Regions from separate parts of the Bradyrhizobium sp. CCBAU 25360 genome, predicted to be linked through region 2. Evidence: riboswitches for the same ligand, from Rfam matches in the RefSeq annotation. Region 2 holds a riboswitch; the other holds the start of a gene.
The links. A riboswitch is a leader RNA that binds a small molecule or an ion and turns the genes downstream of it on or off. The one in region 2 is predicted to bind S-adenosylmethionine.
Positions count from the first base shown of each region.

Region 1: it holds a riboswitch for S-adenosylmethionine, as region 2 does, so the genes downstream of both, metX (homoserine O-acetyltransferase MetX) here and XH81_RS09040 (O-succinylhomoserine sulfhydrylase) in region 2, are expected to answer to the same signal.

Region 1 covers NZ_LBJA01000041.1:237,716-243,928, forward strand. The annotation lists gene hisC (histidinol-phosphate transaminase) at 1-398, opposite strand, end outside; gene XH81_RS22765 (chorismate mutase) at 435-1,283, opposite strand; SAM riboswitch at 1,440-1,519, shown strand; gene metX (homoserine O-acetyltransferase MetX) at 1,611-2,807, shown strand; gene metW (methionine biosynthesis protein MetW) at 2,809-3,471, shown strand; gene XH81_RS22780 (alpha/beta fold hydrolase) at 3,587-4,450, opposite strand; gene XH81_RS22785 (TIGR02594 family protein) at 4,668-5,342, shown strand; gene XH81_RS22790 (MOSC domain-containing protein) at 5,470-6,213, opposite strand, start outside.
Region 2 covers NZ_LBJA01000032.1:3,983-10,195, forward strand. The annotation lists gene XH81_RS09030 (PAS domain S-box protein) at 1-391, opposite strand, end outside; gene XH81_RS09035 (2'-deoxycytidine 5'-triphosphate deaminase) at 501-1,637, opposite strand; SAM riboswitch at 1,718-1,797, shown strand; gene XH81_RS09040 (O-succinylhomoserine sulfhydrylase) at 1,872-3,059, shown strand; gene XH81_RS09045 (SGNH/GDSL hydrolase family protein) at 3,175-4,167, opposite strand; gene XH81_RS09050 (SGNH/GDSL hydrolase family protein) at 4,180-4,959, opposite strand; gene XH81_RS09055 (OpgC domain-containing protein) at 4,959-6,209, opposite strand.

The DNA of each region.
Region 1 (6,213 bases), on a different contig from region 2:
TCCTGCGCAACGACGTTCTTGGCGCCCACCGCCATGGTCGCGATCGGGTAGACCAGGAAGCCGTGCGTGGTGGAGATCGCCTCGTCACCCTGGCTGAGATAGGTGTGGGCGAGCAGATTGAGGATCTCGTCCGAGCCAGCGCCGCAGATGATGCGGTTCGGGTCGAGCCCGAAGGAGCGGCCGATCGCCTCGCGCAGCACGCGCGAGGTTCCTTCCGGATAGTCTTCCAGGTGATCCGCCACGTGCTTGAACGCCTCGATCGCCTTGGGCGAGGGCCCGAACGGCGTCTCGTTGGCCGACAGCTTGAACACCTTGCGGCCCGGCTCGGCGACCGGGCTCTTGCCGGGCGTGTAGGGCGCAATATCGAGAATGCCGGGATTCGGCACGGGGCGGGACATCTTGAACTCCGAAAATGGCGGGGCGCGGCGCGTGGTTTACGATTTCGCCCCGGTCGGGGGCACCGTATAGCGCGTTGCGTGGCTGCCGACGAGGGCTGTAGAGCGCACCGAGGCCCCCGCCTCGATCAGGGCAGCCCTGATTTTGTCGATGCTGGTCGCGCTCGTGACCGAGACCAGCAGCGCCGCGCCGTCGAAGGCGGTATCAGGCACCGCCACGATCTCGGCGAGCGGCGACAGGGCGCGCGCGACCTCGGCGTTCCACCCGGACACGCGGACGCTGAAGGTTTCGACCTCCGTCACCAGGGCGCTGTCGGCGACGCGCGAGATCGCGAACACCGGCAGTGCGGCCGGATGATCGGCGCGCTCGACGAAGGGCATCCGCGCGATGATTTTTGGCGCGCCTTCCGTTTCGAGCAAGAGCCACCATGGCGTGCGGCTGGACGTCGCCGAGACCAGCGCCAGATCCCCCTTGGATTTCGCCACCGCCTCGACTGCGGCCTGTGCGCTGAAATGCGCGACGTAAGGCACCGTGAAGCCGAAATGGAAGCGCGCGGAATCGCGCATCGCCGGCTCACTCGCCGAGATGTCGGCATGCACCGAGAACGGTGCCTGCACGTAAGTGAACGTCGAGATGATGACGCGCCAGATGCTCTCGACCGTGTCGAGCGGCAGGATGCCGCGATGGCGCTGCACGATCTCGCGCATCATGGCGGCCTCGCGCGCCGGGCGGAACGCCGAGCCGACCTCCTGGGTCTGCTTCACCTGGATCAGGCGGTCGATGATGTCGCCGCGCTGCATCAACAGGCGATGCATGCCCTCGTCGATCGCGTCGATCTCCTTGCGCAGTTCCTGGAGCGATGGTGGCGCGGGCGGACGTTGGGACATGTCTGGCTGTCGATGGTTTCGATGGGGGATGTCCTGATTAGGCAGTCAGGGCATCGAAAGCAAAGAGAAATCACGTCCTTTTCGGACGACGCGTGAGAGACGAATTGGGCCGATCCGGGCCGCGACTTGACGAAAACCGCCCAAGACGGTAGCTTTTGCCCGTTCCGTGGTCATTTGAGCCGGCCGGCTTGCAGCCACGTTAAAAAACTCGCTAAACAGGCCGGGGACGCTTCCGATCCCGGCCGAACCTATCGTTCAGGCCGGGTTTTTCATGGCCTGATGCAAGTGGCGATCACGCGTTTGATCGCAAACGAGGTCGATGGTCAGATGGGTGGCGTCAAGTCGATACCGAGTCCTGCGATCAGCGCCGACGAGCGGTCGCACGAGGTGGATCATCCAAGCTCGCAGATCGCGCATTTCGGCGCCGAGCAGCCGCTGCGGCTCGATTGCGGCGTCGATCTCACCCCGTTCCAGATCGCCTACCAGACCTATGGCGAGCTCAACGCCGATCGCTCCAACGCGGTGCTGATCTGCCATGCGCTGACCGGCGACCAGCATGTCGCCAATGTGCATCCCGTCACCGGCAAGCCCGGCTGGTGGGAGACGCTGGTCGGCCCCGGCCGACCGATAGATCCCAAGCACTACTTCATCATCTGCTCCAACGTGATCGGCGGCTGCATGGGCTCGACCGGGCCGGCCTCGATCAATCCTTCCACCGGCAAGGTCTGGGGTCTCGATTTCCCCGTCATCACCATCCCCGACATGGTGCGTGCGCAGGCGATGCTGGTCGACCGGCTCGGCGTCGACACGCTGTTTGCGGTCGTCGGTGGCTCGATGGGCGGCATGCAGGTGCTGCAATGGACCGCCGCCTATCCGGGCCGCGTGTTCTCCGCGCTGGCGATTGCCTGCGCGACGCGGCACTCGGCGCAGAACATCGCCTTCCACGAGCTCGGCCGCCAGGCCGTGATGGCCGATCCCGACTGGCACGGCGGCGGCTATGCCGATCACGGCATCCATCCGCATCGCGGGCTCGCGGTGGCGCGGATGGCGGCGCACATCACCTACCTCTCCGATGCCGCGCTGCATCGCAAGTTCGGCCGGCGCATGCAGGACCGCGAGCTGCCGACCTTCTCGTTCGACGCCGACTTCCAGGTCGAGTCCTATCTGCGCTACCAGGGCTCGTCCTTCGTCGAGCGCTTCGACGCCAATTCCTATCTCTATCTGACGCGCGCGATGGACTATTTCGACATCGCCGCCGACCATGGCGGCGTGCTCGCAAGGGCGTTCGCGGAAATTGCGACCCGCTTCTGCGTGGTCTCCTTCACCAGCGACTGGCTGTTCCCGACCTCGGAATCGCGCGCGCTGGTGCACGCGCTGAATGCGTCGAGCGCACGGGTGTCGTTCGCCGAGATCGAGACCGATCGCGGCCACGACGCCTTCCTGCTCGACGTTCCCGAATTCTTCGACATTTCCCGCGCCTTCCTGCAATCGGCGGGCAAGGCGCGTGGACTGAAGGATGGCTAGCATGTCTGTGCAGGAAGTATTGCCGCTGGGCGGCCTTGCGACCGGATCGTCCGGCCAGTTTCGCGCCGATCATCTGCTGGTCGCCGAGATGGTCAAGCCGGGCTCGAAAGTGCTCGACGTCGGCTGCGGCGAGGGCGACCTGCTTCAGCTGCTGGAGACCCGCGGCATCGACGGCCGCGGCATCGAGCTGTCGCGCGAGGGTGTCAATCGCTGCGTCGCCAAGGGCCTTGCGGTGGTGCAGGGCGATGCCGACACTGACCTCGTCAATTATCCGGATGACGCCTTCGACTACGTGATCCTGTCGCAGACGCTGCAGGCGACGCGGCAGCCGCGCGTGGTGCTGGAGAATCTGCTGCGCATCGGCCGCCGCGCCATCGTCTCGTTCCCGAATTTCGGTTTCTGGAGGATGCGGCTCCAGCTCCTGGTCGGCGGCCACATGCCGCGCACCGAGAATTTGCCGGCGACCTGGTACGACACCGCCAACATCCATTTCTGCACCATCAAGGATTTCGTGCAGCTCTGCGACGAGATCAACGTCAAGATGGAGCGCTCGGTCGCGCTCGATCTCTACGGCCGCCCGGTGCCGCTGAATCTGCCCTGGTGGGTGTGGAACATGTTCGGGGAGCAGGCGGTGTTCCTGCTCAGCCGGGGCGGGGGGAAGTGACGCCGTAGGCGTCATTCCGGGGCGCGCGTAGCGCGAGCCCGGAATCCATCGTGCAACAACGCCCGCAGCCCGATGGATTCCGGGTCTGCGCCTTCGGCGCATCCCGGAATGACAGCTAGTGTGGAGCCAGCGACCTCAGGTCGCGCGCCGGCCATCGTCCCGCTTCCACCAGCGTCACGAACCGCTCCACGCTTTCGTTGAACAGCGCGGGCTCTTCGAGATTGAGCACGTGGCCTGACTTCGGAAACATCGTCAGCCCTGCCGCGGGCAGATGCTTCTTCAGGAACAGGCTCGGTCCGACGCATAGATCGTCCTCGTCGCCGCAGATGATCAGCGCCGGCGTCGATGCGCGCTTGATCGCATCCGTCATCGTGTAGATAGAGGGGCGGCCGCCCTGGAAGCCGCGCATCGTGCGCGCCGATCCCTTGGCGTCATGCCGTGCCAGCGCGGCGTAGAAATCGGTGTGGCCGCGCGGGTCCTTCACCAGGAAGGGAATCCGGCTCGGCGCCTCGCGCGTGACCTTTGCGACCTCGGCGGAGCCCAGTGTCTCGAACTGCTCGGCGTTGGCGCGGCACTGCTTGCGCCAGGCCTCCAGGTTCTCGATCTCCGAACCGGAGCCGACGCCGGCCAGCGTCATCGACAGCGCGCGCTGCGGCGCGTTCAGCCCGATCTGGAGCGACGAGTAGGCGCCCATCGACAGGCCGACCAGATGCGCGCGCTCGATCCTGAGATGATCGAGCACCGCGAGCGCATCGGTGTAGAAATGCGTGTAGCTGTAGACCTCACCCTCAGGCACGTCCGACGGCGTGTAGCCGCGCGCCGAATAGGTGATGCAGCGGTGGCCGCGCGAGAAGTAGCGCATCTGCGGCTCCCAATTGGTGTGGTCGGCCGCGAACTCGTGCAGAAAAATGATTGGCGTTCCCTGACCCGCTTCTTCGAAATAGATGCGGACGTCGTCCCTGGTCGTGGCGTGGGGCATTAACCGTTTCCCTCTCTTAAAGCCGCCTTTGCAGGATTGCAGTTAATGCTGTTGTCGGCAATGCGGCAGCCTCAAGCCAGTATCGGCACAAAATCATCGCAGCTATTCGCAGGCAGCCCGCGTCTTTTTCTCGCCACATCGGACGGCTTAACGGCCAGACCGATGTCGGCCGTTGCACGGGCCGATTGGGAAGTGGGGTGTCAACGAAGGATGAAGAATGTTCGAGTTGTTTGCGTCTCGCCTGTCGCGTTGTGTTGTCGCGCTGGCGATCTTCTTCGCGGCGGTTGCCGCGTTCGTTTCTCCAGCCTCAGCGCGGCCGCATCATCGTCATAGCGCAGAGCGGCACGCACACGTGCACCACGCCAGACATCATCACTACCGCCACCATGCACGCAGCTCGCGCTTCGAGCGCAGCGCGGCGCAGCTGCGGGCGAGCGGATTCGCCGACACCCAGGCGAGCTATGATCCGAACGCCAATAGCGGCGGCATGGCCCACAAGGCCATGGTGAACACCGCAACGGCCAATAGCGGCGGCTTCGGCGGCGGATCGAACCTCGTATCCGAGGCGCGCCGCTATGTCGGCGGCAATCCGACCGGGCGCGGCAGCCTGTGGTGCGCGCGTTTCATGAACATGGTGCTGGAGCACACCGGCCATAAGGGTTCGGGCTCCGACATGGCGAGCTCGTTCGCGCGTTACGGCACCCGTGTCTCCGGTCCGCAGGTCGGCGCCATCGCGGTGATGTCGCGCGGCCGCCGCGGCGGTCATGTCGGCATCATCACCGGCATCGACGCGCAGGGCAATCCGATCATGATCTCCGGCAACAACGGCAACCGCGTCCGCGAAGCCCCGGTTTCGCGCGGCCGGATTTATGCCTATGTGATGCCGAACTAACGGTGCCATAGCGACGGTGCCGTAGGGTGGGCAAAGCGCAAGCGTGCCCACCACTTCCATCCGCTCGATAAAGATGGTGGGCACGGCGCAAGAGCGCCTTTGCCCACCCTACGGCAGCGATGCCAGCTCAAACCAATCTCGGCTCTTCCAACGCGATCGCATCGCCCATGCCGATGTCGCCACCTTCGATTACCTCGGCGTAGATGCCGCAGTCCATGTGGCCGAGGTTGCGCGAGAGCGTCGGCGGAATCTCGAGATCGCGCTTGGCCGTCAACGGGTCGACATTGGTGGCCGGGCAGCGGACGATGCGCTTGACCACTTTCAGGCGCGCCGCGCCGATCGCCAGCGTCTGGCCGACGAGATCGAGCTCGGACCAGGCCGGCCAACCCTTCACATAGAGATTGGCGCGGAAACGCAGGGGATTCACGGGGGTGCCGCCCAGCATTGTCTCGATGGCGCGGACGCTGCCGAGATTGATGATGGAGACCACCTTGCGGGCGACGTCGGAGAAGCTGTGGTCGCGGCCTGACAGGACCTTTGGCGGCCCCTTCAGCTCCGGCTGAAAATTCTCCGCGAAGTAGCGCTCGATGGCGGCACGCCCGGCCGCGGTCTCGAGATCGCCGCTGGCGACGGTCTGGCCGTCCTTGCGGATGGTCAAGACATTGGTAGCGTCGTCGAACCGGCTGTCGAGCTCGGCAAGCCGCTCATTGCGCGCGAGCATCAGAAACTGGATTTTCGGCCTCCACTCGGGCCGTTCGGGATCAAAGCCGCTCGGACCGTTCTCGATGGCGTAGCGGCGGTCGGCGGGCAGGGTCTGGCCCGTCCGCAAGGGGGCGCGGTGCAGGAGCTCCGGTGTCAGGCCCTTGATCGG
Region 2 (6,213 bases):
CCGCGCGCTCTCGCTCGACCCGTTCGGTGACATCGCGCGCCATCGCGACCGATCCCAGGACGTTGCCGCCGGAATCCCGCACCAGCGCGAAGGTCATCTCGATGTAGAGCTTGCGACCGCTCTTGTGCAGCGCGCGGGTCAGTGTCGGCCTGCCCGCAAGCTTCATGCTGCCGCTCGCGAGTGCGGCCTCGAAACCTTTCCAGTGCGCGGCGCGCAAATGCTCGGGAATGATCAGGTCGAGATTCTGGCCGAGCGCTTCCGTCGCGGAGAAGCCGAACAGGGCCGTCGCTGCGCGGTTCCATCGCATGATCGTGCCGGAGCGGTCCGAATAGATCAGCGCATCCGCGACGTCTTCGGCGATCTTTGCGTCGAGTTCGGATGGGTTGCTCATGTCGTCACCTCGCATGTAGCCCGGATGGAGCGGAGCGTAATCCGGGATCGTGCCACGAGTGAGACTGCCCCGGATTACGCTTGCGCTCCATCCGGGCTACAGGATCGGGCTACACCCGAAAATGCTTCGATAGTTTGAGGCCCTGGGCCTGGTAGTTGGAGCCGATGCGTTGGCCGTACATCGCGTCGGGACGGGCCAGCATCTTCTCGTAGACGAGGCGGCCGACGATCTGGCCGTGCTCGAGGATGAACGGCACTTCGCGCGAACGCACTTCGAGCACGGCGCGCGATCCTAGCCCGCCCGCGCCGGCATAGCCGAAGCCGGGATCGAAGAATCCGGCATAGTGCACGCGGAATTCGCCGACCAGCGGATCGAACGGCACCATCTCCGCGGCGTAGTCGGGCGGCACCTGCACGGCTTCCTTCGAGGCCAGGATGTAGAACTCGCCGGGATCCAGGATCAGACTGCCGTCCGGGCGGGCCGAGATCGGCTCCCAGAAGTCCTCGACGGAATAGCCGGCGCGACGATCGACGTCGACCACACCGGTGTGGCGCTTGGCGCGGTAGCCGACGAAGCCGTTCGCTTTCTCGCCGGAGAGATCGACGGAGACGGCGACGCCGCCGGAGAGATCGGCATCGTCGATATCGACGAGGCGCTCGGCGGCATGAAGCGCATCGAGCTCGTCGGCATTGAGGATGGCGTCACCGGTGCGGAAGCGCACCTGCGACAGACGCGAGCCCTCGCTGACCAGCACCGGAAACGTCTTCGGGCTGATCTCGGCATAGAGCGGGCCGTGATAGCCGGCGCCGATCATGTCGAAGCGGCGGGTGCCGTCGGCGATGACGCGGGTGAAGACGTCGAGCCGGCCGGTGGAGCTCTTCGGGTTCGCCGCCGCGACGATCTCCGGCGGCAGCGCGAGGCTCTCCAGCAGCGGCACGATGTAGACGCAGTTGGTCTCCAGCACCGCGCCGTCGGCGAGGCTGAATTCGTGCAGCTTCAATTCGTCGATGCGCTCGGCGACGGTGGCGCCGGGACCGGGCAGGAAGCTGGCGCGGACGCGATAGGCGATGTCGCCGAGACGCAGATCGAGGCTCGCCGGCTGGATCTGGCTCTCGACGAAGTCATAGGCGGGCAGGATGAGACCCGCCGCCGCCATCGCCGCGATCATGCGGTCGGGCAGGATACCATTGGCGTCGGGCGCGACCGTGAACGTCAACCGGGGGTCCTCATCAGGGGTCAGATGCATCCGGACATGCCGGAAATACAAGTCTTTTACGGCTATCCGATGGACGCCTTGACGGAAAGGGCATTGCGGAATATGAGCATCACTTATCCCGTGGTGATTTGAGCCGGCCGGCTTGCAGCCACGTTAAATAAGTCGCTAAACAGGCCGGGGACCTCTGTGATCCCGGCCCGTGGATATATCCAGGCCGGTTTTTTTGTGACCGTTTTCGACGAGACGGTCATGTCGGAGGTACCTATGTCGAAGTCGACCACCAACTACCGTCCCGAAACCCGCCTGGTCCATTCCGGCACCCTGCGCTCGCAATATGGCGAGACGTCGGAGGCGCTGTTCTTGACGCAAGGCTACGTCTACGACACCGCGGAGCAATGCGAGGCGCGGTTCAAGGGCGAGGATCCGGGCTTCATCTATTCGCGCTACTCCAATCCCACCATCGCGATGTTCGAGCGCCGCATGATCGAGCTCGAAGGCGCCGAAGCCGCCCGCTCGGCGGCGACCGGCATGGCCGCGGTGACGACGGCGATCCTGGCGCCTCTCAAGGCCGGCGACCACGTCGTGGCCTCCCGCGCCCTGTTCGGCTCGTGCCTCTACGTCATCCAGGACCTGCTGCCGCGCTACGGCATCGAGACCACGCTGGTCGACGGTCTCGATCTCGACCAATGGCAGCGCGCCGTCAGGCCGAACACCAAGACGTTCTTCCTGGAGAGCCCGACCAACCCGACCCTCGACGTGCTCGACATTCCCGGGATTGCCGAGATCGCGCACAAGGGCGGCGCGCGGCTCGTCGTCGACAACGTGTTCGCAACGCCGATCTGGCAGAGCCCGCTCGCGCTCGGGGCCGACGTCGTGGTCTATTCCGCGACCAAGCACATCGACGGCCAGGGGCGCTGCCTCGGCGGCATCATCCTGTCGTCGGAAGCCTTCATCGCCGAGCACATCCACAATTTCATGCGCCAGACCGGCCCGTCGATCTCGCCGTTCAACGCCTGGGTCCTGCTCAAGGGCCTGGAGACGCTGGGCGTACGCGTGCGCGCGCAGACCGACACCGCCGCGCGCATCGCCGACGTGCTCGCGAGCCATCCGAAGATCTCGCGGCTGGTTTTCCCGGGCCGCGCCGATCATCCGCAGGCAGCGCTGGTGAAGAAGCAGATGCGTGGCGGCTCGACGCTGGTCGGCTTCGAGGTCAAGGGCGGAAAGGCTGCAGCGTTCCGCGTGCTCAACGAATTGAAGCTGGCGAAGATCTCGAACAATCTCGGCGACGCCAAGAGCCTCGTCACGCATCCGGCGACCACGACGCATCAGCGTCTGAAGCCGGAGGACCGCGCCGCGCTCGGCATCAGCGAAGGTTTTATCCGCTTCTCCGCGGGGCTCGAGCATGCCGATGATCTGATCGAGGATCTGACGGCGGCGCTGGAGAAGGCGTAGCCACGTATTCGCAATCGTAGGGTGGGCAAAGCGAAGCGTGCCCACCGTTCTCGATTACAACGACGAGGTGGTGGGCACGGCGCTTTGCGCCTTTGCCCACCCTACGGCAGCGTGCCTACATCGGCCGATAGGTCCGCACATCCCCCGGCACGTTCACGCCCAGCTTGATCTGCCCCACCGAGCGGATGATGTCGTCGCCGAGCAGCTGGGCGAAGCAGGCATAGCCCCAATCGTTCATGTGCAGGCCGTCTGCGATGACGAAGCTCTCGACCGGAATCGATTGGTTCTCGTGCCAGTCGCGCATCACCTCGAAGCGCGGGAAGATGCCGACGTGACGAAGCTCGGCGACCTTGCCGAGCAGCTTCACCATCTTGCCGGCGCTTTCGCCGCGCTGGTTGACGGCCGGCGAATATTGCGGATCGACCAGCACGATGTCAGCGCCGCCGGCGGCCTGGATGCGGCTGATGCCGTCCTCGACCATTTTGGCGGTGTCGCCGGGATCGAGATTGCGCAGCACCGCGTTGGTGCCGACCTGCCAGATCACGAGATCCGGATGCACGTCGATCACCTGGGTCTGGAGACGCTTCATCATCTCGGGCGCATCCTCGCCGCCGACGCCGGCATTGACGACGGTGATGTCGGCGGTCGGATAATGGCGGCGCAGCTGGGCGGCAAGACGATTCGGATAATTGAACTCCGGCGAGCTCGCGCCGAATCCTGCGGTCGACGACGAGCCGAACGCGACGATGAGGACGGGCTGGCCGGCGACGAGCTTGCCCGCGACATGCGGCAGCGAGCCCATCGCCTTGGAGCCGCCCTTCGGCGGCAGGCAGGGCACGCGGTTGAAGACGTCGCCGGCGGATTTGGCGACCTGTTTCACCTTGTCGATGGCGCGCGCGGTGATGCCGCGCTGCTCGGGAGAGGTTGCGGCGACATTGGTCTGTGAGGGCGAGGCGGGCGCGGGATCAGCCGACTGCGCGGGTGCAGGCGTCGCCTGTGCGGCTTGCGTCTGCGCATGGGACTGCGGGGCCGGCGCCAGCAACAACAGCACTGCTGCTGCAGGCGCGGCCAACCATGCCGTCAGGCAAAAAGGGCGGAGAGAACTCATTAACGCTAGACCTCAATTTTGCTGCTGGGCCGGCTCCAGATGGGCTGCGTCGATCACGAACTGTGCCAACGCCCGGCCAAGGCAATCATGAACCTGCTTCGCCAGTTCGGGCCCGCGGGACGGGCTGAACAGGTCGAACTGACCCTGATCATTCCACTGCCGCATGATCGTGAAGCGATCGAACAGCGGAATATCATGCTCCTGCGCCACGACGCGCATATTATCGAGAAATGGCTGGGCCGAGATCATCGTTTCGGTACGCGGGCTGTACTGCAAATTCATCAAGACGACGTCGGCCCCTGCCTTTTGCAACGCAATAACCCCCTCGGTGACTGCGCTGCGAAATTCGTCGGGATCGATGGATCGGATGGCATCCACGGTCCCGGTCTGCCAGACGACCAAAGTAGGCGTTTTTGCTTCCATCAGCTTAACGAAGGTCGAGGCGGCCTCCTCCGCCGTTCGCTTGCTCTGTATTTCTACGGAGACGTGCACCGCTTCCGACGGCGGCAGCTTTTCCTTCAGAACCGCTTCCATGCGCGCCGGATAGGAGCTGCCCTCCGAGGACGGAATCGTGGTCGAGCGGCTGCCGATGACCAGGATTTCGAGCGGCTTGCCGGCCTTGATGGCCTCGGCGACCTTGGGAAGCTGGCTTTCGCTGGTAAGCAGATAGGACGGCAATTCGCACGCCGCGGGCGCGGTGGCAGCGCCAGGCGCAGCATCGCCCGCCCGCGCCACAGGCGCGGCGAGGCTACCGCATAGCAGGACCAGGCTCAGGAGAACCTTCGCCTTCATCAGCCCCCTCCCGCCAGATCGGCGTTGCCGACGGCGTTTTTGGTTTTCGCACCGCTCTTGTCAGCCACGCGCTTGTACCACGAAATCACCCAGGCCACGCCCCACATGATCAGGACCCCGGAGAGACTAATCAGCGCATGCATGGCTGCCCCGCCGGAGACTTCGGCGAGAATGAAATGCCCGGCGAAGGCCAGGAAGACACCGAGGCAGAAGATCTCGAGAGAATGCTGGCCGCATAGAATCAATGGTCGCAGCCAGCGCGATTTCAAGCCCGGCCAATCCCGGGGTAGGAAGCGCACGGTGAGCGCGGCCAGCGCCAGGAAATGCGTGAAGCGCAGCACGTCGAGATCGGTCTTGTCGATCGGATACATCCACTGCTCGACCCGCTTCGGCATGAATTGGGAGAGCTGCGGCACGTACCAGGTCAGCGTCACGTAGAACGCCGCGGCGAGATAGGCGATCGAGATCCACATCGTCACCGGCGAAGCCAGGATACGCGACATCCGTCGCGCACCTCCGAGCGCGCACCATGCACCGAAGACGAACAGCAATTGCCAGGCGAAGGGATTGAAGGCCCAGAAGCCGTTAGGATAGGCCGACAGGTAAAGATCGTATTCCCAGGTGACCGCGTAGAGCGCGACCGAGAGGCCGAGCGTGACGTCGGGACGCCATTTCATCGACCACAGGATCAGCGGCAGTGCCAGCATCAGCACGATGTAGAGCGGCAGCACGTCCATGTTGACGGGACGGAAGCGCAGCAGCAGCGCCTGCACGATGGTGACGTCGGGCTGCTTGAGGAAATCCATGATCCCCATCTCTTCGGTGTAGAGCGGGTTCTCGAACCTGGTCGCGACGTAGGAGATTTCGGCGAGGAAGATCGTGAACAGGAAGACGTGGGCGACGTAGATCTGCCAGACCCGGCGCAGGATGCGCGCGGTGGCGATGACGACGCCGCTCTCCAGCATCGCCCTTCCGTAGACGAAGGCGGCGGTGTAGCCGGAGATGAAGATGAAGATCTCGGTGGCGTCGCTGAAGCCGTAATTGCGGATCGTGAACCAGGTCAGCAGACTCGGCGGCAGATGGTCGATGAAGATCAGCCACAGCGCCAGCCCGCGGAACAGGTCGAGCCGGAGCTCGCGCTCGCCGATGGCGGGCAGCGTGATGGCCGGCGCCCTCGCGCGCGGCTTCGCCCCCGCGGGCTTGGCGGTTCCCGCGATCGTCGATCCCGTCACTTGGTCGGCAATGGTCATCGGG